DNA from 4 places in the Sedimenticola selenatireducens genome. Region 3 is predicted to be linked to each of the others. Evidence: predicted binding sites of a transcription regulator. Region 3 holds the regulator's gene; each other region holds the start of a gene.
What was found. Region 3 encodes sigma-54, which starts transcription at its own class of promoters, with help from an activator protein. Its sites were predicted from a motif close to TGGCANGNTNCNTGCTT; they were not measured.
Positions count from the first base shown of each region.

Region 1: ACHZBF_RS04775 (flagellar basal body-associated FliL family protein) is a predicted target of sigma-54. The motif match lies at 2,156-2,172, and genes of this name have one in related genera.
Region 2: mtoX (methanethiol oxidase) is a predicted target of sigma-54. The motif match lies at 2,735-2,751, and genes of this name have one in related genera.
Region 4: glnK (P-II family nitrogen regulator) is a predicted target of sigma-54. The motif match lies at 2,551-2,567, and genes of this name have one in related genera.

Region 1 is NZ_CAXXYC010000003.1:234,738-240,289, reverse strand. It holds gene fliO (flagellar biosynthetic protein FliO) at 1-149, opposite strand, end outside; gene fliN (flagellar motor switch protein FliN) at 146-568, opposite strand; gene fliM (flagellar motor switch protein FliM) at 596-1,606, opposite strand; gene ACHZBF_RS04775 (flagellar basal body-associated FliL family protein) at 1,611-2,123, opposite strand; gene ACHZBF_RS04770 (zinc metallopeptidase) at 2,360-3,046, opposite strand; gene ACHZBF_RS04765 (MFS transporter) at 3,050-4,342, opposite strand; gene ACHZBF_RS04760 (response regulator) at 4,353-5,552, opposite strand, start outside.
Region 2 is NZ_CAXXYC010000003.1:524,221-529,772, forward strand. It holds gene fdhF (formate dehydrogenase subunit alpha) at 1-235, opposite strand, end outside; gene ACHZBF_RS06180 (NAD(P)H-dependent oxidoreductase subunit E) at 236-1,909, opposite strand; gene ACHZBF_RS06185 (SCO family protein) at 1,991-2,545, opposite strand; gene mtoX (methanethiol oxidase) at 2,872-4,248, shown strand; gene ACHZBF_RS06195 (cytochrome c peroxidase) at 4,352-5,552, shown strand, end outside.
Region 3 is NZ_CAXXYC010000001.1:219,217-224,768, reverse strand. It holds gene ACHZBF_RS01115 (KpsF/GutQ family sugar-phosphate isomerase) at 1-53, shown strand, start outside; gene kdsC (3-deoxy-manno-octulosonate-8-phosphatase KdsC) at 106-630, shown strand; gene lptC (LPS export ABC transporter periplasmic protein LptC) at 673-1,242, shown strand; gene lptA (lipopolysaccharide transport periplasmic protein LptA) at 1,226-1,741, shown strand; gene lptB (LPS export ABC transporter ATP-binding protein) at 1,749-2,474, shown strand; gene ACHZBF_RS01090 (RNA polymerase factor sigma-54) at 2,595-4,097, shown strand; gene hpf (ribosome hibernation-promoting factor, HPF/YfiA family) at 4,122-4,457, shown strand; gene ptsN (PTS IIA-like nitrogen regulatory protein PtsN) at 4,473-4,949, shown strand; gene rapZ (RNase adapter RapZ) at 5,037-5,552, shown strand, end outside.
Region 4 is NZ_CAXXYC010000004.1:1,537,256-1,542,807, reverse strand. It holds gene ACHZBF_RS18315 (GGDEF domain-containing protein) at 1-623, opposite strand, end outside; gene ACHZBF_RS18310 (ammonium transporter) at 814-2,091, opposite strand; gene glnK (P-II family nitrogen regulator) at 2,130-2,468, opposite strand; gene ubiK (ubiquinone biosynthesis accessory factor UbiK) at 2,757-3,014, shown strand; gene ACHZBF_RS18295 (YifB family Mg chelatase-like AAA ATPase) at 3,079-4,590, shown strand; gene ACHZBF_RS18290 (hypothetical protein) at 4,707-5,162, shown strand; gene ACHZBF_RS18285 (ATP-binding cassette domain-containing protein) at 5,277-5,552, shown strand, end outside.

The DNA of each region.
Region 1 (5,552 bases), on a different contig from region 3:
AGCAACAATCCACCGGCCGTTTCCAGTAGTACGCCACCGCTCAATGGTGACGTCGCCAGCGCAGGTGTCGCCGGTTTCTCCACATCGGCCTGAACCATCAGTGGTATCAAGACCCATTGCAGGCCAATGAGGGTCACCGGCAATCTCATCTGCCGAGCCTCCGAACCCGATCGGCAGGGCTGATAATGTCAGTGAGGCGAATACCGAATTTCTCATTCACCACCACGACTTCACCTTTGGCGATCAGCGTACCATTGACCAGCACATCCATTGGTTCGCCGGCGAGACGATCCAATTCAACCACCGAGCCCTGATTCAGCTGCAACAGATTTCGTATTGAAATCTGTGTCCGGCCAATCTCCATGGAGATGGTAACCGGCACATCCAGGATGGCATCCAGCTGAACCTCCCCCCCGTTGCCCTTTTTGGATTCAGCGGTCAATTCCTGAAACTGTGCCGTATCCGCAGCCATACCACTTGAAGCGGGGATCACCTCATCCTGCTCTTCCAGCGCGGCAGCCCACTCATCGGCCAATGCTTCGTTCGGGTCTTTCTCTATATTACTCATGATATTGTCCTAACTGAAAACCGTTGATCAGGATTCATTCAGCAGATCCTGCAGTCCTATATGTTTTGGTGGGTCTATCCATTTTTCGATCTTGATTGCGTAGTTTCCATCCGAGACACCCACCCTGCCGGAAAAAATCGGCACATCCGCCGCCGCCACTTCAACCACCTGGGGGATATCCATCGGTATCACATCCCCTTTTTTCAGTTCAGAGAGCTCTTTCATGCTCAGGGTGGTTTCACAAAATATCGTTGAGAGTTCCACTGACACACCCATAATCTCGTCCTTCAGCGCAATGACCCAACGTTCATCCTTATCCCCACGGTCCGACTGCACACCGGCATCCAGCAGATCCCGGATTGGTTCAATCATTGAGTAGGGCATGCAGATATGCATATCACCGCCACCGGCCTCCAGGTCGATATGAAACGAGGTGACCACCACCACCTCGGAAGGGCTCACGATATTGGCAAACTGGGGATTGACCTCGGACCCGACGCACTCAAATTTCAGAGGCAGTACCGGCTTCCAGGCTTCATGAAGATCGGCAAACGCGAGATTCAGCAGCATCTGAACCACGCGCAACTCCGTCGGTGTAAAGTCGCGACCCTCGATCTTGGTGTGGAAACGGCCACTGCCGCCGAAAAAATTGTCGACGACGCTGAAAACCAGTTTTGGATCCAGCACGCAGAGCCCTTTCCCTTTCAACGGGGCAACCTTTACCAGATTCAAGCTGGTCGGGACAAACAGGCTATGGACAAACTCGGAAAACTTGAGCATTTGAACGCCTGACACGGAGATATCAGCCGAACGACGCAGCATATTGAACAGGCTGGTACGAAAATAACGGGCAAATCGCTCGTTCACCATTTCCAGCGTCGGCAGACGCCCACGAACGATCCTGTCCTGACTGGCGAAATCATAAGAGCGGGCCTCACCGTCCAGCAGATCATCCGCATCGGTATTGATGTCACCATCATCGACACCATGCAGCAGCGCGTCGATTTCGTCTTGTGAGAGTAGGTCACTGGCGGCCATAATCTTATTGCATCACGAAGGAGGTAAAGAAAACGGCCTCGATCTCGCCCGCCGCCTTCTGATCCTTGAGTATCTGGTTAATCATCTTGAAGACTTCCGCCTGGAGCTTCTCTTTGCCTTTTCGGTCACGCAGTGCGGCGTCCTGTTGATTGCCAAACAGCGACAACAGGTTATGCCGCACCATCGGATCATTGTGCTTAATAAACTCAACCAGGGCAGGGTCGCGCGCCATCACCTGCACACCAATCTGCAGCATTTTAGCCTTGCCGCCCGGGGGCAGATTGACCACAAAAACCGGATTCAGCGGATGATAGATAGCCGGAAGCTGCTCCTCGACCACCTCCTCTTGCACATCCTCTACCGCGGCTTCTTCACCATCCATCAGAAACCAGCCGACACCCAGACCTATCATCAATAGCAGGGTCACGCCGGCTATGATGATCATCAGTTTCTTTTTTGATCCGCCGCCGGTTTCAGCGCCGAGATCGAGATCTTCATCTTCCTGTTGTTTTGCCACAAGCTATTCCTCTCAGATAACCAATCCGACTCATGCAATAGGCATACCACTTATTAATCGGTTATATTTCTCTTTATTTTCATGTTGTTATGATATTTAACCGGGATGCGACAAAGAATTGACAGCCCATAAACAGCTAAAAGGCGAAAAAATGGCAGATGGTTCAGACCTGCTACTAGTACGTCATGGTCCGCTCTGAAGCTTGTAGCCGCCCGTCTCACGACGGCGCATGCCACTCAGTGCCGAAGGAGACGCATCCAACGCCAGAAATTGAGCAGACCCGCCAGGGATGACGCCAGGTAGGTAAAGGCGCAGGCGCGCAGAATGGTCCTGGCGGCAGGTAATTGGGTTTTGTCCAGATAGCCGGACTCCAGTAGCGGCATGGCGCGTGCAAAACTCGCATCCCACTCAACCGGCAGCGTTATCAATTGCACCAGCAACCCGACACCCAAGGTAGCTGCCGCCGCCAGAAACATGAGCACACCGGCGCCGGGGGCCTTGGTGATCAGGGTCAACACCGGGACGGCGAACAGTAAAAAGGAACCCAGACGTTCCGCGACCAGCGCGATTTTCACCAGACGCATACGCCAGCGGAAGGGACCGTATCCCAAGGCATGCTGAATGGCATGCCCCACTTCATGGGAGGCCGTTACCACGGCCGTTAATGATCGGCCATGCAGATTCTCCGGGGTCAATCTGACGCAACGGGATTCCGGGTCATAGTGGTCACCCTGTCCACCGGACGTCTCCTCAACCTTGACCTGCTCGAGGGAAAGTCGGTCCAGCAGATGGCGCGCCAATTCACCTCCTGAACCGGGAAACCGCCGGTCTTCCCTGTTATACCGGGACAGTACCGACCTGACCCACCATTGGGGCCCAAGAATAAGCAGGATCAACAGAACCAGAAGGATAACAAAATGCATCACTCACTCTTCAAGCAACCGGGCCTGGGCTCTCCCTGCTGTTTCATCGACCCGTTTAAGCAACAAGGCGCCGGCAACGAACAGCACTGCCACCGAGAGGATTGATAGCCTGGGGCTTCCCGTCGCCACACTGACCACACCCATCATCAGCGGACCCAGCACTGCCGCGAACTTTCCCAGCATATTGTAGAAACCGAAAAACTCGGCCGGCTTATCCCGTGGAATCAGGCGAACATAGAATGACCGGCTCAGCGCCTGGATGCCCCCCTGGACCAGGCCGATAGCCACCGCCAGCAGATAAAACTCCCACACCTGATCCATTTGATAGGCCCAGAGGATAATAACCAAATAGATTCCGATAGCTACAAAAATACCCTGCTTGGGACCAAAACGCTCGCCCAGATGGCCGAACAGTATGGCGGCGGGAAAACCGACAAATTGGGTAATCAGCAGTGCCACAATCAACCCATCGGCATCAAAACCAAGCGCAAGACCATAATCCACCGCCATTCTGATGATGGTATCCACGCCGTCGATGTAAAGCCAGTAGGCGACCAGGAACAGCCCGGTCTGACGCAGCAGTTTCAACTTTGAGAAGGTGTATCGGAGTTGTTGCGCACCGGCCCTGACACTCGCCAACCAACCAACAGGCCTGACAGTCACCGGCTCCGGCACGAACAACAGCACTGGAATGGTGAACACCGCCCACCAGATCGCCACCATCAGGAATGAAACCTTCACTGCCGCCGCTGCATCGGCCAGACCAAACAGTGTTGGATTGAGCGTCATCCAGACATTAACGGCAAACAGGATACCGCCACCCAGATAACCCAGAGCAAAACCAATCGATGACACCACATCCAATTCAGACTCATCTGCCACCTCCGGCAGCAGGGCGTCATAGAAAATATTACCGCTGGAAAAACCGATCACCGCCATTGCATAGAGGATCAGCGCCATCATCCAGCCGCCGGCTGCGACGAGGTAGAGGGCACCGGTCATCACAACCCCCATCATGGCGAAGTAGCGCAAAAAACGTTTGCGGGCACTGCTGCTGTCGGCAATGGCACCCAGGAGTGGAGCCAGCAGCACAACCACCATACTGGCAAGGGCATTGAAACTGCCTAGCAGAAAGGTGCTATCGCCGGCAGCCAGGTCGGCAGCCCAATACTGTTTAAAGAACAGTGGGAAAAATCCCGCCATCACCGTTGTGGCGAAGGCGGAATTTGCCCAGTCATAGAGACCCCATGAAAGAACCTGCCGGTTTTTCCAGACCTTTTTACTGTTCAGCGCCACGCCATTCCCATTAGTCAAAGCCCAGTTGATTCAATCCCTGCTCACACGCCTTACGCAGGATGCGGCCGGCAGCATCGCAAGATTGATTCAGTTGTTCAAATGCAGCGGATACGGCGGCAAGATCCCCGTTTTTCGCATCCTGTTCCATCTGGCGTGCTATACCAGAAAGCTTCAGCGCACCCACATTGGCGCTACTCGACTTCAATGAATGGGCAGGCAGAATCACTTGCTTGGCATCCCCATCCAGAATACCCGCTTCAATCTCACGGATCAGTCCCGGTGCCGCATCAAGAAAACTCAACAGCAAGGTGGAAAAATCATCGTCCATAATTTCCTGCAACTCTTCGAGTACACCCCGATCAACATCGGTTAACCGCCCACCCCGTTCGACTGAATCTCCGGATGCAGGATAAATTCTTTCCGCTTCGCTACCCGGTTGAATCTCCTCACTTCTCGTTTCCGGGATATCCTGCTCACTTCGGGGCAGCCACTGGCAAAGCATTAGTCGCAGGGTCGCGGGCATGACCGGCTTGGAGAGATAATCATCCATTCCGGCATCCAGACATTTTTCACGATCGCCTTCCATTGCATTGGCGGTCATGGCAATGACCGGCAAACGGGTCAATCCCTTGGTGGCTTCCCGCAGGCGAATCGCCCGGGTGGCCTCATAGCCATCCATACGCGGCATCTGGCAATCCATCAGCACCAGGTCATAGTGATGGTGGTTAATTGCGGTAAGGGCAGCCAGTCCATCCTGAGCCACATCACATTCCAGGCCCAACCGTAGCAGAATCTTTTTTGCCACATTGAGATTGACCAGATTATCTTCGACCAACAGGACATGCCCCATCAGCCGCACCTCGCTGGAGGATTGATCTCCCGATTCGTCAGCTGTTTCAATCGGTACCGTTTCCGCCCATGACTGGCCCTGGGAATCAGCATAAAGAAATTGATTGGTAAGCTTCTCTGCCGCCGTCTGTGAACCCTGTGCCACCTCACTCTGCACATCCATCAGTCGACACAATGCACGATATAGATCACTCTTCTTTACCGGTCGCGCGAGTGTGGCATCCACACCCAGCCTGGTGACTGATCGAACGGAATCGCCGATTGTCAACAGCTTCACCCCCCCCAGCAGCGGCTCACTATTGATCTCCTGCAGAAAGCCCCGCAGCCGGCCACCCAGGGCCTTGTTATCAATAATTACCAC
Region 2 (5,552 bases), on a different contig from region 3:
CTTCACTGGGATAACGACAGCAGGATGGCGCCAGCGTCCGCTCACCGGCAATCTCTACCACGCAGGCCCGGCAATTCCCGTCGGCACGCAGGGTATCGGTAAAACAGAGATGCGGTATCTCCACGTCATGTCGTTGGGCGACCTGCAGAATTGTTTCATTGGGCTGAGCAGTGACGGTCACACCATCCAGTGTGAACGAGATTGTGGTTCCATCGCTTTCCAGATTCGAGGCCATTTATGCAAACTCCTCTGGAAAATACTTCAGTACACAGCGGAGTGGATTTGGAGCGGCCTGGCCAAGACCACAGATGGAGGCGTCCGACATCACCTGGCAGAGCTCCTGTAACAGGGGCTGGTCCCATTCCTGTTCACCCATCAGGATGGCCGCTTTGCTTGTGCCCACACGACAGGGCGTGCATTGACCACAGGATTCGTGGGCGAAGAACTGCATAGCATTCAATGCCTGTTCACGCACGCTGTCCTGGTCGGACAGGACAATAATCGCCGCCGATCCGATGAAGCATCCATATTCATTTAACGTATCGAAGTCGAGCGGGACATTGCTCAGGGAAGCCGGCAGTATGCCGCCCGAGGCACCGCCCGGGAAATAGGCTTTTAGTTGGTGTCCGTCCTGCATGCCTTCACAATATTCGTCAATGAGTTGCTGCAGGGTGATCCCGGCAGGCGCAAGATACATACCGGGTCTTTTTACTCGCCCACTGACGGAAAAACTGCGCAACCCCTGTCGGCCATTACGACCATGTGCACTGAACCAGTCAGCCCCTTTCTCCAGCAACTCACGGACCCAGTAGAGGGTCTCCATGTTGTGTTCCAGTGTGGGTAATCCGAACAAGCCTTTCTCGGCAATATACGGCGGGCGCAACCGGGGAATACCCCGCTTGCCCTCTATGGATTCGATCATGGCGGACTCTTCACCGCAGATGTAGGCCCCGGCTCCCCGCCGTAGTTCGATTTCTGGAAGGTGACATGGTGGATCAAGATTGAGTGCTCGCAATTCACGTTGCAGTAGTGTACGAATACCGGCGTACTCGTCGCGCAGATAGATGTAAATCTTTTCAATACCCACTACAGTGGCGGCAATCAGCATTCCTTCCAGAAAACGATGCGGATCGCGCTCCAGGTAATACCTGTCCTTGAATGTGCCCGGTTCTCCTTCATCTATATTGACAGCCATCAGGCGCGGGGCAGCAAAGCCCCGCACAATGCGCCATTTCCTTCCGGCAGGAAAACCCGCGCCGCCAAGGCCACGCAGGTTTGCGTTCTCCAGTGTCTCAATGATTGATTCGCAGGTTGCTTCATCACCTTCATTGACCAGGTCTTTGAGTCGCCGATAGCCGCCCGATTCAAGATAAGATGAATAGGTGAGTGCTGCCTTGGGTATGGGTTCGTCATGGATACCCTGATCAACTGTCTTGCAGACGCGATCGGGGGTGGCAAACGGGATCGGATTGGTACCCACGACAGCTACAGGCGCGTTCTCACATCGTCCGATACAGGGAACCCGTTGCAGGCGAACAGCCTCACCCAGACCAGCCTGTAATTCAGTAATGAGGGTTTCGGCACCTGCCAGGTTACAGCTGATGGAGTCACATACCCGAATCGTCAGTGCCGGTGGCGGGGGGGCATTATCCTTGATGATATTAAAGTGATGATAAAAACTGGCCACTTCATACACTTCACCGGTCGAAAGCCGAAGTATCTCCGCCAGTGCGGTCAATATGCCGCTATCCAGGTAGCCCCGGTCATCCTGAATACGATGCAAGTATTCAATCAGCCGATCACGACTGGTGTTTCCAACATCCAGGTACTGCTTTACTGCCGTCAGGTCTGCAGGTGCGGCCTGCCGACCTCTTCTGCGGGGTTTCCTGCCTGTTGTTTTTACTTTCAACAACATATCCTCATTTTTTATTTCTGCCAGCTATGAGTAGATCTCAATAACCCAATAATAGGACCTGCCTTGACCCTGGCTTTATTCGGATGGTTGATTGATGGCATTCATCAGACTCTCGGCCAAGGCTTGGGGGGGGAGTCCGTGGGGTAGAACCGTCATCAGTTTTCCCTCTCGGTCTATTACGTAGAGGCTCGCGGTATGATCAATGGTGTAATTGGGCGTTTCACCCTTGCCTACGAACTGGAACCGAGCGTGATAGCGCCCGGCAATTTCCGCAATGTCTTCTGCATCACCCGTCAGACCAATCAGCCGCGGATGAAAATATTGCGTGTACTTACTTAGAAACTCAGGGGTATCCCTGTCCGGGTCTACAGATATAAAGAGTGGATCGACTTGTTGCGCAGCGTCGCCGATGCTGTCCAGGGCACTGCTGATGGTTGCCAGTGCTGTCGGGCAGATGTCGGGACAGAAGCTGTATCCAAATGAAAGTATGACAATATTGCCGCGCGAATCGGCCAGCGAATAAGGCTTGCCGTTGTGTGCGGTCAGGCTGAAATCACCACCCAATCCGAATGCCGTGCCGCCGGTGATTAGTAGTAGTGCTATGAATGAGTACTTAATTGATCTGCGCATGAAGTTCTCCAGATTATCCCCCCTACAATGCAGCTTTAGTGCCAACTTATGCAGGCCTGTCCTGCCTGATCAGAAACCCGATAAGTGTTGCAGACACTGTGCAACAGCGTGTGTATGTGTAACAGCGACGGCGCACCGGACAACTCTGCATGCGCATTGAACGCTTGTAAAAACTGATATTTGTCAGTTTGGCATCTATCTTGCGACATGTCCGCACACCGCTGGAGATCGCGGTGATGATCAGGCTGGCAAAGTATTCCCCAACTGCTTGGGGCTTTAACCCAGCAAACAACCAAATAGAGTGAAGAGTTGGAGGAAACCACCTTATGCAAAAGCAACACAAAGGGACATTCAGTCGTGTTCTTATGGCTGCCTCGTTGGCAGCAACGACACTGTTTACTGCGATGCCTGCCAGGACAGTCGCTGATGAAACCTGCCAGTCACCCTACATGGCGAAGATTGTCGGCCAGGAGGATTTTGTCTATGTCTGGACTCTGGGTGTCGATGGACTGGGGGATGGTCAGGACAAACTGGTCACGGTTGACGTGAATCCGAAATCCATGAATTACGGTAAGGTCATCAATAGCCTCTCTGTCGGGGGGCGCAACGAGGCCCATCACTCGGGATTTACCGATGACCGTCGCTATCTCTGGGCCGGAGGTCTGGATACCAATAAGCTGTTTATATTTGATGTTCATACAGATCCGGCCAAACCTCAGCTTCACAAGGTGGTTACAGACTTTGTCGCGAAGAGTGGGGGAGTTGTTGGCCCCCACACAACCTATGCCTTGCCGGGCCGTATGATGATCACCGGGCTGTCGAACAATCAGGATCACGGGGGGCGTACAGCATTGGTTGAATACACCAATGAAGGTGAATACGTGGCAACGCACTGGATTCCAACAGATCAAAACCTGCAGGGCGCCAAGAAGGGTGGTAATTTTGCCGATGGTTATGGCTATGATATTCGTGCATTGCCACGTCGCAATGTGATGGTGACTTCGTCATTTACCGGCTGGTCAAACTATATGATGGACTTTGGCAAGATGCTGCAGGACAAAGAGGCCATGAAGCGTTTTGGTAATACGGTAGTGGTATGGGATCTGCACACGCGCAAGCCCAAAAAGGTACTCGATGTCCCTGGAGCGCCGTTGGAAGTCCGCTGTGCATGGAAGTCTGAGAATAACTGGTGTCTGACAACGACTGCGCTGACTTCCAAAATCTGGATGATCTATGAGGATGAAACGGGCGAATGGCAGGCCAAGGAAATTGCCGATGTGGGTGATCCTTCCAAGGTGCCTCTCCCGGTTGATATCTCCTTGCTGGCTGATGACTCCGGTCTGTGGGTCAACACCTTCATGGATGGTACCAGTCGCTTTTTTGATCTGAGTGATCCGCACAATCCCAAGCAGACCTATGAAAAGAAGATAGCGGCACAGGTCAATATGGTGTCGGAGAGTTGGGATGGAAAACGCGCTTACTATACCAGTTCCTTGCTGGCTAACTGGGATAAAAAGGGGCAGGACAATGAGCAGTATTTCAAGGCCTATCACTGGGACGGCAAACAGTTGACCGAGCAGTTCTCCATAGACTTTTTAAAAGAGAAATTGGGACGCGCGCATCAGATGCGTTTCGGTGCCTACTCGCTATATGCCAATAACAGAAGTACAGAAAAGGGTCAGTCTGCCGTCGCTGCAAAATAGCAGGTTTTTCCCGACACCCCTGCCGGGTTCCACCGGCAGGGGATTCCTGCCCTCTTACCCCGGAGGGCATTTTTTTAATCTCTGGATGTGCGGAGTATTCTGTATGAGCGTAATCAAGCAGCGTGGGATATATGCCATAGCCGTCATTCTACTGAGCGCACTAATGACTCACAGTCCGCTTGTTGCGCCTGCACGAGAGCCGCCTGCAGTACTGGCGCCATTCTACACAAAGGCCGAGTACCCACCGCCGAAAGTGGGCAGCTACAAGCTACCACCGTTTGGAGTAGCAGCGGATGGCAGGGTGATCGATGCGGATGGCAAAGAGGGAAGATTGCACGATTTCTTTGGCCACGGGAAAATTATTCTGCTCAGCTTTATCTACAGTACCTGTAGCGATGTCAATGGCTGTCCGCTGGCAACGGCAGTCATGTATGACATCCAGCGTAAAATAAAAAATGATCCTGTTTTACGTGACCGCTTGCAGATGCTGAGTTTGAGCTTTGATCCGGTATATGACACGCCTGAAGTATTGTCTCTTTACGGTGGGGGGTACGCAGATGCCGGAAACTGGCGTTTTCTGACCACTGCGTCATGGAAGGAGCTGGAACCGATACTTGATAGTTACAACCAGCCGGTTATCAGGGATGTGGATGAGCAGGGTAGGGAGTTATCGACATTTTCACATATTCTCCGGGTGTTTCTGATCGATCCAGAGAAGCGCATCCGCAATATCTACAGTGTCTCTTTTCTCTATCCTGAACTCATTATCAATGATGCCAAGACGATACTGCAGGATAGCGTGCCTAAGTACGAACGGTATAGCCCAAACGAGTCAATAAAAGTATCCGAACTTTCCAGGCCAGGTGATTATAAGGGAGGATATGAAACATCTGGATACGTGACGCAGAGTCAGTCGGTTGCGGAACGTACCGGAGAAAAAGCCGACCTGTCTCACTACCTGGTACGACCCCCACTGGGTTTGCCTGCCATTCCTCAGCCCGAGGATAATCCGGTTACCCATGCCAAGGTGGAACTCGGAAGAAAGCTGTTCTTCGATCGCCGGTTATCGCTGAATGACACATTCTCTTGCGCTATGTGCCACATACCTGAACAAGGATTTACCAATCATGAACTGGCGATTGCGGTTGGTCTGGAAGGACGGAGTGGGCGTAGAAATTCCCCCACCATTTATAATACCGGTTACCTGTCCCGGTTGTTTCACGACGGCCGCGAAGAGTCGTTGGAACAGCAGGTGTGGGGGCCATTACTGGCCGTGAATGAGATGGCCAATCCCTCGGTCGGTG
Region 3 (5,552 bases):
TACCGATCGGCGCCCTGAATATGCACACCCTGTTGCTGGCGGGCATCGTCTGAGCGATGAATGCCTTGTGGCAACTCACTTAATGCGGTAGGAAAGATTTAAAAGATGCAGGAGATCCTGAACCGGGCGAAACAGATCCGCCTGATTATCTTTGATGTGGACGGGGTCCTGACCGACGGCAGCCTCTACCTGGGGGATGACGGGCAGGAGTACAAGGCGTTCAACTCCAAGGATGGCCTTGGCATGAAGCTGCTGCAGAAGAGCGGCGTGGAGATCGGCATTATCACCGGACGCACTTCCAACGTAGTAACCATTCGCATGGAGAGCCTGGGTATCCGCGATGTCTATCAGGGACAACGCCACAAGGTCCCGGCCTTCGAAGAGCTGCGGGACAAACTGGGCCTCAAAAATGAACAGATTGCCTATGTGGGTGATGACGTGGTCGACCTGCCCATCATGCGTCAGGTCGGGTTGGCGATTACCGTACAGGACGCCCACCCGCTGGTAAAACAACATGCCCACTGGCAGACTTTGGCCGGTGGTGGCCGTGGGGCGGCACGCGAGATCTGCGAAATGCTGATGGAGGCGCAGGGAACCCTGGAGCAGGCATTTGAAAAATATCTCAAGTAAAGCATCGATCACCCCGGTACCGCTGGTGGGAAGCAACGCCTTATGATCGATCAGAAAAACCTGATGATCGGCGGCATCCTGCTGCTACTTGTCGCGGGCACCTTCTGGCTGTCCAGACAGAACACAGCGGAAGATCCGGGGTACACCACCCGTGAACACAGGGCCGATTACTACCTGGAAGGGGTTGACTCCACCTTGATGGATCTCTCCGGCAAACCAGGCAAACGCCTGGTTGCCGAACGCATGACCCATTTTATGGACGACGACAGTACCGAATTGAAGTTACCCCGCCTCACCCTGTATGACCTGGACCGGCCGCCCTGGCGGGTCAACTCCGAAACTGGCTGGCTATCGGGGGATGGGGAGGTGCTTCTTTTGCAGGGTGCGGTTAAAATCGACCGTTCTGCGGCACTTGGGGTACGCCCGATGCGTATCAGAACCCGGGATCTGCGCGTGCAGCCGGGCGACAACTACGTGGAGACCGACGCTGAAGTGAACGTCCGCAGCAACAAGGACCACATCGACGCCAAAGGCATGCAGATATGGCTCCAGCAGCCAATCCGCATCAAACTACTTGCCAATGTACGAGGACGCTATGAAGTCAATCCCTAAGCCCCATCACACTGGCCGGCGCTGGTTCGCCATTGCCCTGCTGCTGATACTGCCGGGAGTTGTATCCGCCCTGCAGTCGGACAAGGACCAACCCATCTATATCGAGGCCGACGCGGTCGATATCGATGACCGAAGCGGCATCAGTACCTATAAAGGCAATGTGGAACTGACCCAGGGAAGCATCATTATCAAGGCCGACAAGGTAACAGTTACCCAGCGCCAGAACGAGACTGATCAGATCGAGGCGGTCGGCAAGCCGGTCACTTTTCAGCAGGATACTGAAGACGGCAAGGGCACTATCAAGGGCCGCGCCAAGAAGACCGAGTACTCTGCCAACAGCGAAATCATCAATATGATCGGTGACGCCGTACTCACCCAGGGTCAGGACACCTTCAAGAGCGACCGGATCATCTATGATCGCGCCCGGGCGGTAGTGAAGGCAGGTGCCAGCGCCAAGGGCAAAGAGCGCGTCAAGGTCACCATCGGTGGAAAAAAGTAATCGATCCATGACCCTGCTGGCTGCTGACAATCTGGCGAAACACTATCGCCGCCGCGCCGTGGTGAACGGTGTCTCCCTGAACGTTTTGAGCGGTGAAGTGGTGGGGCTGCTGGGACCCAACGGCGCCGGCAAGACCACCTGCTTCTACATGATTGCCGGACTGGTTCCCTCGGAAGGTGGAACCATCCGCATAGACGGTCATGACATCACTGCCCTGCCGATGCACGCCCGGGCGCGCCTCGGCCTGGGTTATCTGGCCCAGGAACCCTCCATCTTCCGCAAGCTGACCGTATTCAATAATATTTTCGCCATCCTGGAGACCCGCAAGGATCTGCGACCCCCGGAACAGATCGAGGCCTGCGAAGCACTGCTGGTGGACTTTAACCTCACCCATCTGCGCAACAACCAGGCGATGAGTCTCTCCGGGGGTGAACGTCGCCGCCTGGAGATCGCCCGATCACTGGCCATGGAGCCCCGCTTCATACTGCTTGACGAACCATTCGCCGGTATCGACCCGATCTCGGTCAAGGACATACAGAATATTATCCGTACACTCTCATCCCGGGGGATCGGCGTACTGATCACCGATCACAATGTCCGGGAGACCCTCGGCATCTGTCAGCGCGCCTATATTATCAGCGAAGGCAAGGTGCTGGCGGAGGGCGAACCGGAGCAGATTCTGGCCAATCAGGAAGTGCGCTCCGTCTACCTGGGAAAAGAGTTCAGTCTCTAGAGTTGATCATCAGTTGATTGACGGCAATAAACCATTTTCTCCTTGTGCGTCTGGTGATTTTTTACGCTAGAATGAAACTGTGAAAACCATACAAATTACGTACCAGATCCAGATACCCGCATGAAGCAAACGCTCCAGCTTCGCCTTGGCCAACATCTCACCATGACGCCGCAGTTGCAGCAGGCCATCCGCTTGCTGCAACTCTCTACGCTGGATCTCAAGCAGGAGATTCAGGAGGCGCTCGACTCCAACCTGATGCTGGAGACCGAAGAGGAGAACAGCGCCCGCGAAGAGGCCCGTGGGAATGAACAAGAGCGCACCATCGAGCGGCTCAATGGCGATGGCCTGAAAGGGGACAAGGCCAGCAGCAATGACCTCAACAACGAAAAAGAGGTCAACGGCGAGGCAAACTCCATACCGGAAGAGCTGCCGGTGGACAGCGGCTGGGACGATGTCTACGACAGCACGCTACCACCCTCTTCCGGACTGGCATCCCGGGACGCCGGCGACAGTGACTACCTGGCCCAGCGCCGCAGTGCCCGCACCCTCTACGACTATCTCACCTGGCAGTTGAACCTGACCCCGTTCAGCGATCTGGACCGCGAGATTGCCGTCTCAATCATTGACGGCATCGATGAAGACGGTTACCTGAGGATGGATCTGAACGAGATTCTTGTCAGCATGTCCGCTGACGAGGTTGAGCTGGATGAGATCGAAGCGGTGCTGCACCGGATTCAGCAATTTGACCCACCCGGCGTGGGCGCGCGTGACCTGAGGGAGTGCCTGCTGATCCAGCTAAGTCAGCTGACGGATCCCCATCCGTGCATGGCCCTGACCACTCAGCTGATCAACAATCACTTCGACCTGCTGGCCCAGCAGGATCATAACCAGATCAAACGCAAGCTGAAGATTGATGACGACACCCTGAAATCGATTAATCAGCTGATCCGCTCGCTGATACCGCGCCCCGGCAGCCTGGTGGCCGAAACCGAACCCCAATATGTCATTCCCGACGTATTCGTGACCCGCCGAGATGGCGTCTGGCATGTGGATCTGAACGCTGATGCCGCCCCCAAACTCCGGGTTAACCCGGAATACGCGCGGCTGATCCGGCGCGCCGACAACAGCGACGACAACAACTACCTGAAGAATCATCTGCAGGAAGCGCGCTGGTTTATCAAAAGTCTGATGAGCCGCAATGAAACGCTGTTGCGCGTGGCCACCAAGATTGTCGAACTGCAGCGCGGATTCTTCGAGCACGGCGAAGAGGCGATGAAGCCCCTGGTATTGAGGGACATCGCCGAGGCCCTGGAGCTGCATGAATCCACCATATCCAGGGTCACCACGCAAAAATATATGCATACCCCCCGGGGTACGCTGGAATTCAAGTATTTCTTCTCCAGCCATGTCAGCACGGCTGGAGGCGGAGAGTGTTCCGCCACCGCGATACGCGCACTGATCAAGAAACTGGTCGCTGCCGAGAAGCCGAACAAGCCACTCAGCGACAACAAACTGGCGAGCATACTCGCCGATCAGGGCATTCAGGTCGCACGGCGGACGGTAGCAAAATACCGCGAGTCCATGGCGATCCCGCCATCAAACGAGCGAAAGCGCCTCGTCTAGAGGCCAGTAACCAAGGAGCAAATCATGCAAATCAGCATCACCGGTCATCATGTGGACATCACCGAAGCCATGCGCAACTATGTCGAAACAAAATTCGAGCGCCTGGAACGGCACTTTGATCATGTCACCAAGATCCATGTCATCCTGAGTGTTGAGAAACTGCGCCAGAAGGCGGAAGCTACTCTCCATGTGAATGGCGCCGATGTCTTTGCCGACTGTGAAGAAGAGGATATGTATGCCGCCATCGACGGTCTGGTGGATAAAATCGACCGTCAGGTGAAAAAGCTCAAGGAGAAAAGCACCAACCATCGCAATGGTGTAGGCATGAAGGGAATCGATCCCGCCAACGCCGAAATCTAATCAACAGGCAAAATCATGTTTCCCGCAAATTTCATTACTGCCGAACGCATCAGCGCCGCGAATCCGGCCGCCAGTAAAAAGCGCGTACTCGAAGAGATAGCCGGACTGCTGGCCTCCGCCTCGGAGGAGCTCAACCAGGGTACTGTGTTCGACAAACTGCTTGAGCGGGAGCGATTGGGCAGCACCGGGCTGGGGCATGGCATAGCACTGCCCCACGCCCGTGTTGCCGGTGTCACGGAGGCCCGAGGCGCCTTCATCCAGCTCCAGTCCGGCGCCGATTTCGACGCTATAGACCAGCAACCGGTCGATCTGGTGTTCGGCCTCCTGGTACCGGAAGAGGCGACAGAAGAACATCTGCAACTCCTGGCAAAACTGGCCACTCTGTTCAGTGACGAAGCATTCTGCCAGAAACTCAGAAAAGCCCGGGACAGCGAGACACTGCTACAGGAGTTCATACAACAGGAACCGATGCCGATAAGCGCCAGCGGCTGATCCCTGGCCGCCTACAGAGGATCTCTGTTTTCGCTGCCGACACGCTTTTCTGCCATCCATCGTGTAATCAGAGGTAACGGAGACCCTATGAAGCTGGCCATCATCACCGGACTCTCCGGTTCTGGAAAAAGTGTCGCACTCCATACCCTGGAAGATGAAGGCTACTACTGTATCGACAATCTGCCGGTATTTCTGCTGCCTGCATTAGCCGGCGAGCTGGTCAAACGACAGGACAAGCGATTCCAGTTGGTCGCCATCAGTATTGATTCACGCAATACGCCCACCGAATTTGAAAGCATCTCCGCACTGCTGCAGCCGCTGAAAGCGGAGAAGATTCGCTTTGAGGTTATTTTCCTCGAAGCACAGGACGAGACCCTGATCAAACGCTTCAGTGAGACCCGGCGGCGTCATCCCCTGACCGGTGGCGCACGTCCGCTGGCGGAAGCGATCAGCTACGAACGGGAACTGATGGCGCCGTTCCTCAACGTTGCCGACATCCGCATCGACACCAGTCAGACCACTCTGCATGAGCTGCGGCACCTGATCCGTTCCCGCATCACCGAGCGGCTGGATACCAAGATTTCCCTGCTGTTTCAATCCTTC
Region 4 (5,552 bases), on a different contig from region 3:
TTGGGCTTCATGCTCTCCAGGTCAGGATGGGCCACCCGGTTACGCCCCTGGGTCTTGGCCACATAGAGCAGGGCGTCCACTTGCTTCACAAAAGAGTCCGCAGACAAATTGCTGCTGCGCTGGTAGACGCTCACGCCCATGCTGGCAGTTACCAGCAGGGGCTTCTCTTCCAGCATCACCGGAGTCTCCTCAATAGCCGTCCGCAGCCGCTCGGCCGCATTGACCGCCCGGGGCAGTGGCGTACCCGGCAGGATCAGGGCAAACTCCTCACCACCATAGCGACACGGAATATCAATCTTGCGCAACAGGGTAACCATCAGTTCCCCCACATGGCGCAGGACCCGATTCCCCGCCTCGTGGCCCCAGGTGTCATTGACCCGCTTGAAGTGATCGAGATCGAGCATGATCAAGGCCGTCGGCTGACCGGTGCGGTGTGTTCGCTCCAGTTCCTGCTCCAGCGCCTGGGAAAAATGGCGATAATTGAACAACCGCGTCATTGGATCGGTCAGCACCAGATCCGCAAGCGTCTCCACTTCTTCACGCAGCGCCATCAGGGAATCAATATGCTCACAGCGGGGCTCGCCAACGGGACATTGCGGTTTTTTATGGTCTTTATCGCGCATGCAAATCATAACAGTGGATCCGTGGAAACACTGATTCTACGGATTAGGCGGCCAAGTTGCAGCATTTAACCACAGGTCCGTCAGAATATGCCCCTTACTTCCCACGACCATGCGGTTGTCCGCGAACCTCCCCCAATCACAAAAAAGGGGCGCCACATGGGCGCCCCAAACATCGCATTGAGCTCGTGACTCAGATACCGGAGCCGCGTGACCCGACAAACTCGGGGTAGGCTTCAAGCCCACACTCGCTGAGATCCACACCGTTGTACTCCTCCTCCTCAGAGACCCGAATACCGACAGTCATTTTAAGAACCAGCCAGACCAGGAAGCTGGCCACAAAGGTCCAGCCGAAGATCACCAGCAGACCGGTAATCTGGGCGCCAAAAGAGGCGTCGCTATTGGAGAAAGGAACAGCCAGCAGACCCCACATGCCCACCACCCCGTGGACCGAGATGGCACCGACCGGATCATCGATCTTCAGCTTGTCCAGCGACAGGATGGCAAACACGACCAGCACGCCGCCAACCATACCCACCGCCGTGGCCCAGACAGGACTGGGAGCCAACGGCTCGGCGGTAATCGCCACCAGACCAGCCAGCGCGCCGTTCAGGGTCATGGTCAGATCGGCCTTGCCGAAGATGGCGCGCGCCGTCAGCAGGGCCGCCACCACACCACCGGCCGCCGCGGCATTGGTATTCACGAACACCGCCGCCACCGCATTTGCCTCACCCACGTTGGAGAGCACCAGCTCCGAGCCGCCGTTGAAACCGAACCAGCCCATCCAGAGGATAAAGGTGCCCAGGGTCGCCATCGGCATATTGGCACCGGGGATCGCCCGGATCTGCCCGTCGGGTCCGTACTTGCCCTTGCGCGCACCGAGCAGAAGCACACCCGCCAGCGCGGCGGAGGCACCCGCCAGGTGAACCACGCCCGAACCGGCGAAATCCTGGAAGCCGAGTGCGTCGAGGAAACCACCGCCCCACTTCCAGTAGCCCTGCATCGGGTAGATAAAGCCGGTCATCACCACGGCAAACAGCAGGAAGCTCCAGAGCTTCATACGCTCGGCCACGGCACCGGAGACGATGGACATGGCGGTCGCCACAAACACCACCTGGAAAAAGAAATCGGACATGCCGGAGTAGTAATCCCCGTCATACCAGCCATCCGCACCCTGCTTCAGGACCGCGCCGGCATCGTTATCACCACCAAACATAAACGACAGGTCAAAGGCGGGAATCACCCCGTTACCCCCTTCCGGGTACATGATGCCGTAGCCCATCAGCATGTACATGATGGAGGCGATGGCAAACAGCGCGACGTTTTTGGTCAGGATTTCGGCGGTGTTCTTGGCCCGCACCAAACCCGCCTCCAGCATGGCGAACCCTGCCGCCATCCACATCACCAACGCACCGGATACCAGAAAGTAGAAGGTATCGAGGGCGTAGCGAAGATTGAGTATCTCTTCCATAACATTAACCTCTAAGTTATTAAACGGATCGATTGGCTTCAGAGTGCATCCGGACCGGTTTCACCGGTGCGAATACGCACCACCTGCTCCAGGCTCGAGACGAAAATCTTGCCGTCACCGATCTTGCCGGTTTTGGCCGCCTCGCTGATCGCCTCGATCACCTGATCCAGCTTGTCTGCGGCGATTGCCACATCCACCCGAATCTTGGGCAGAAAATCGACCACATACTCGGCGCCGCGATAGAGTTCTGTGTGACCTTTCTGACGACCGAATCCCTTCACTTCAACGACGGTGATACCGGACACGCCGATTTCGGAAAGCGCTTCGCGTACGTCATCCAGCTTGAAGGGCTTGATGATTGCAGAAACCAGTTTCATTACATGTTCTCCTGCTGCTAATTAAGATGGTTAGCCATTCTGGTGAATGGACCGGAAGCTCCAGTCCGGCTTGCCCTCTTATTTGCAGCTCCCGTGCCAACAGAAGTTTTTCATTTATAATCAATTAATTAACCAACACACAGGGACAGGGACATAAAAACCTGTGCACCAACAGGATGCTGCATCAGATATACGCACCAATATGGTGCAGACAAAAACTGCCGGCACGCGCCCGCTTCGCAGTCCGCGGGACTGGACAACCGCGCCCACCCCCGTTATCTTGCGCCCATGATTGATTCCAAGCTTTTAGACGATCTCGCCAAACGGGTGGCCGGCAGCGTCCCGGTCGGTCTGCAACTGCTGCAGGAAGATCTGCAGAAAAACCTGCGGTCAGCGCTGGAGGCGGGGCTCAGCCACCTGGAACTGGTCACCCGGGAAGAGTTCGAGATCCAGCGCGCCGTGCTGTTGCGGACCCGGGAGAAGCTGGAAGGATTGGAACGTCGCATCGCCGAACTGGAAGCAGATACCAGGCCATCTGCTGATTGAACGCCCAATAACAACCATCGCCGTTCAGTGACGAGCGGCCCGACACGCACCATGGAAGGTGAACATGTCCCTCGCTACCCTGCACAGCCGCGCCCGCAGCGGCATTAACGCACCTCTGGTAACCATCGAGGTTCACCTGGCCAACGGCCTGCCCGCCCTCTCCATTGTCGGCCTGCCGGAAATGGCGGTTAAAGAGAGCAAGGATCGGGTACGCGGCGCCCTGATCAACTCCGGTTTCGAATTTCCACCGCGCCGCATCACCATCAACCTTGCCCCCGCCGACCTGCCGAAAGAGGGGGGACGGTTTGACCTGGCCATCGCCCTCGGCATCCTGGCCGCCTCGGGACAAATCCCGTCCCAGACCCTCGACCGGTATGAGTTCATTGGCGAACTGGCCCTCTCCGGCACCCTCCGCCCGGTCAAGGGTGTCCTGCCGGTGGCCCTGGCGGCCAGGGATGCCGGACGCGGCCTGATCCTGCCGCAGGAGTGCACCGCCGAAGCCGCCCTGGTCAGCAGAATCCCGCTGTTCCCGGCCAACCATCTGCTGAGCGTCTGCGACCACCTGATCAAGGGTGACGCCGTTGAGCCGCTTGAAGCGCCTTGCGTCCCCGCCGAAACAACCCACCACCCTGACCTGGCCGAGGTCAGAGGACAACAGCACGCCAAGCGGGCACTGGAGATCGCCGCCGCCGGCGGTCACAGCCTGCTGATGATAGGTCCGCCCGGTACCGGCAAGTCGATGCTCGCCTCGCGCCTGCCCGGTATCCTGCCCGGCATGAGTGAACAAGAGTCGCTGGAGACGGCCGCCATCCGCTCCATCAGCAGCCAGGGCTTTTCCGCCAGCGACTGGCGACAGCGCCCGTTTCGCACACCCCATCACACCGCCTCCGGCGTCGCCCTGGTGGGCGGTGGCAGTAATCCCAGACCCGGCGAGATCTCGCTGGCACACAACGGGGTGATGTTTCTGGATGAGTTGCCGGAGTTCGACCGCCGCGTGCTGGAGGTACTGCGAGAACCGCTGGAGACCGGCCAGGTGACCATCTCCCGGGCCGCCCGCCAGGAGCAGTTTCCGGCCCGTTTTCAGCTGATCGCCGCGATGAATCCCTGCCCCTGCGGTTATCTGGGGGACAATAGCGGCCAGCCCTGTCGCTGCAGCAGTGACCAGGTGGCGCGCTATCGGAGCCGCATCTCCGGGCCGCTGCTGGACCGCATCGACATGACCATTGAAGTCCCCCGTCTGCCAGCCCACGCCCTGGGTCACGGCGGTCCGTCACCCACCGAGCAGAGCCAAACGGTACGTGCACGGGTGGAGCAGGCCCGCCAGCGGCAGATGGCACGCAACGGTTGCCCCAACAGCCAGCTGGCTGGGCGCCGATTGGATGAGACCTGCCAGCTCACCGATGAATCACGTAATCTGATCATCCGCGCCATGGATCAGCTGGGCCTCTCCGCCCGCGCCTATCACCGTATCCTGCGACTGGCCCGCACCATTGCCGACCTCGCACAAGCCGACGCCATCGAACCGTCTCACCTCAGCGAAGCCATCGGCTACCGGCGCCTGGATCAAAGAAACTGAATGCAGCAGCTACACCGTCAAGCAGTAATAACCCTGCCGAACACAAACACAGGATTCTGACTACACTGATACTTTAAAGACCGGAAAATGTATCGATGTCTGGCGGGAGGTGTCGCATGAAATATCGCAGCTTGCTTATCCTGGGACTGGCCGGCAGCCTGTTCAGCCTGAGCGAATCAGCCGCCAACCCCGACGACTGCGACCACCCCTTCACCCACGGCAGTGAATACAACCCGCAACAGCTACGGCAAGTGGCAAAAAAATGCGATCAGACCGAGATCGCCGACCTGTTCTATAACCGCGCCTACCACACCGAGCTACTGCAGAAGTTTCAGGTACTGAACCGCCTGCAGTCCCACAAACCGAACCACGACCTGACCCACTACCACACCCAGCGCATCTTCATCGCCCTGTCCGAGGCGTTTGCCAAACGTGCCTGGGAGAGGGGAGAGACGCAGGCCATCGGCCAACTCAACCGGCAATACGACCGTTCGATTGAGATTGCCGAATACCAGCTGAAGGGTTATGACGTGCTGGCGGCCCAAACCCGACAGGCACCCGCCACCCCTTGAACCCGGCGAGCACATCCAGGAAGACCGTCAAATTTACCCATATGCGGTAATCGCGACCGATCTTTCAACCACGGCGCTCCCGCTCCGGCGCAGAAAGCGGTAGAATCCGCCGCCATGCTCAGATTCGATAAACTTAGCCTGCGGCGCGGGGTGAAACCGCTCTTCGCCGACGCCAGCTTCATCATCCATCCCGGCCAGCGGGTCGGTATCACCGGCGCCAACGGTACCGGCAAATCAAGCCTGTTCGCCATGATCCGCGACCAGTTACATGCCGATGGGGGCGACTTCTACCGCCCCCGGGACTGGGTGATCGCCCATGTCGCCCAGGAGACACCGGCCGATCCGCGTCTGGCGATCGACTATGTGCTGGATGGCGACGAAGAGCTGCGC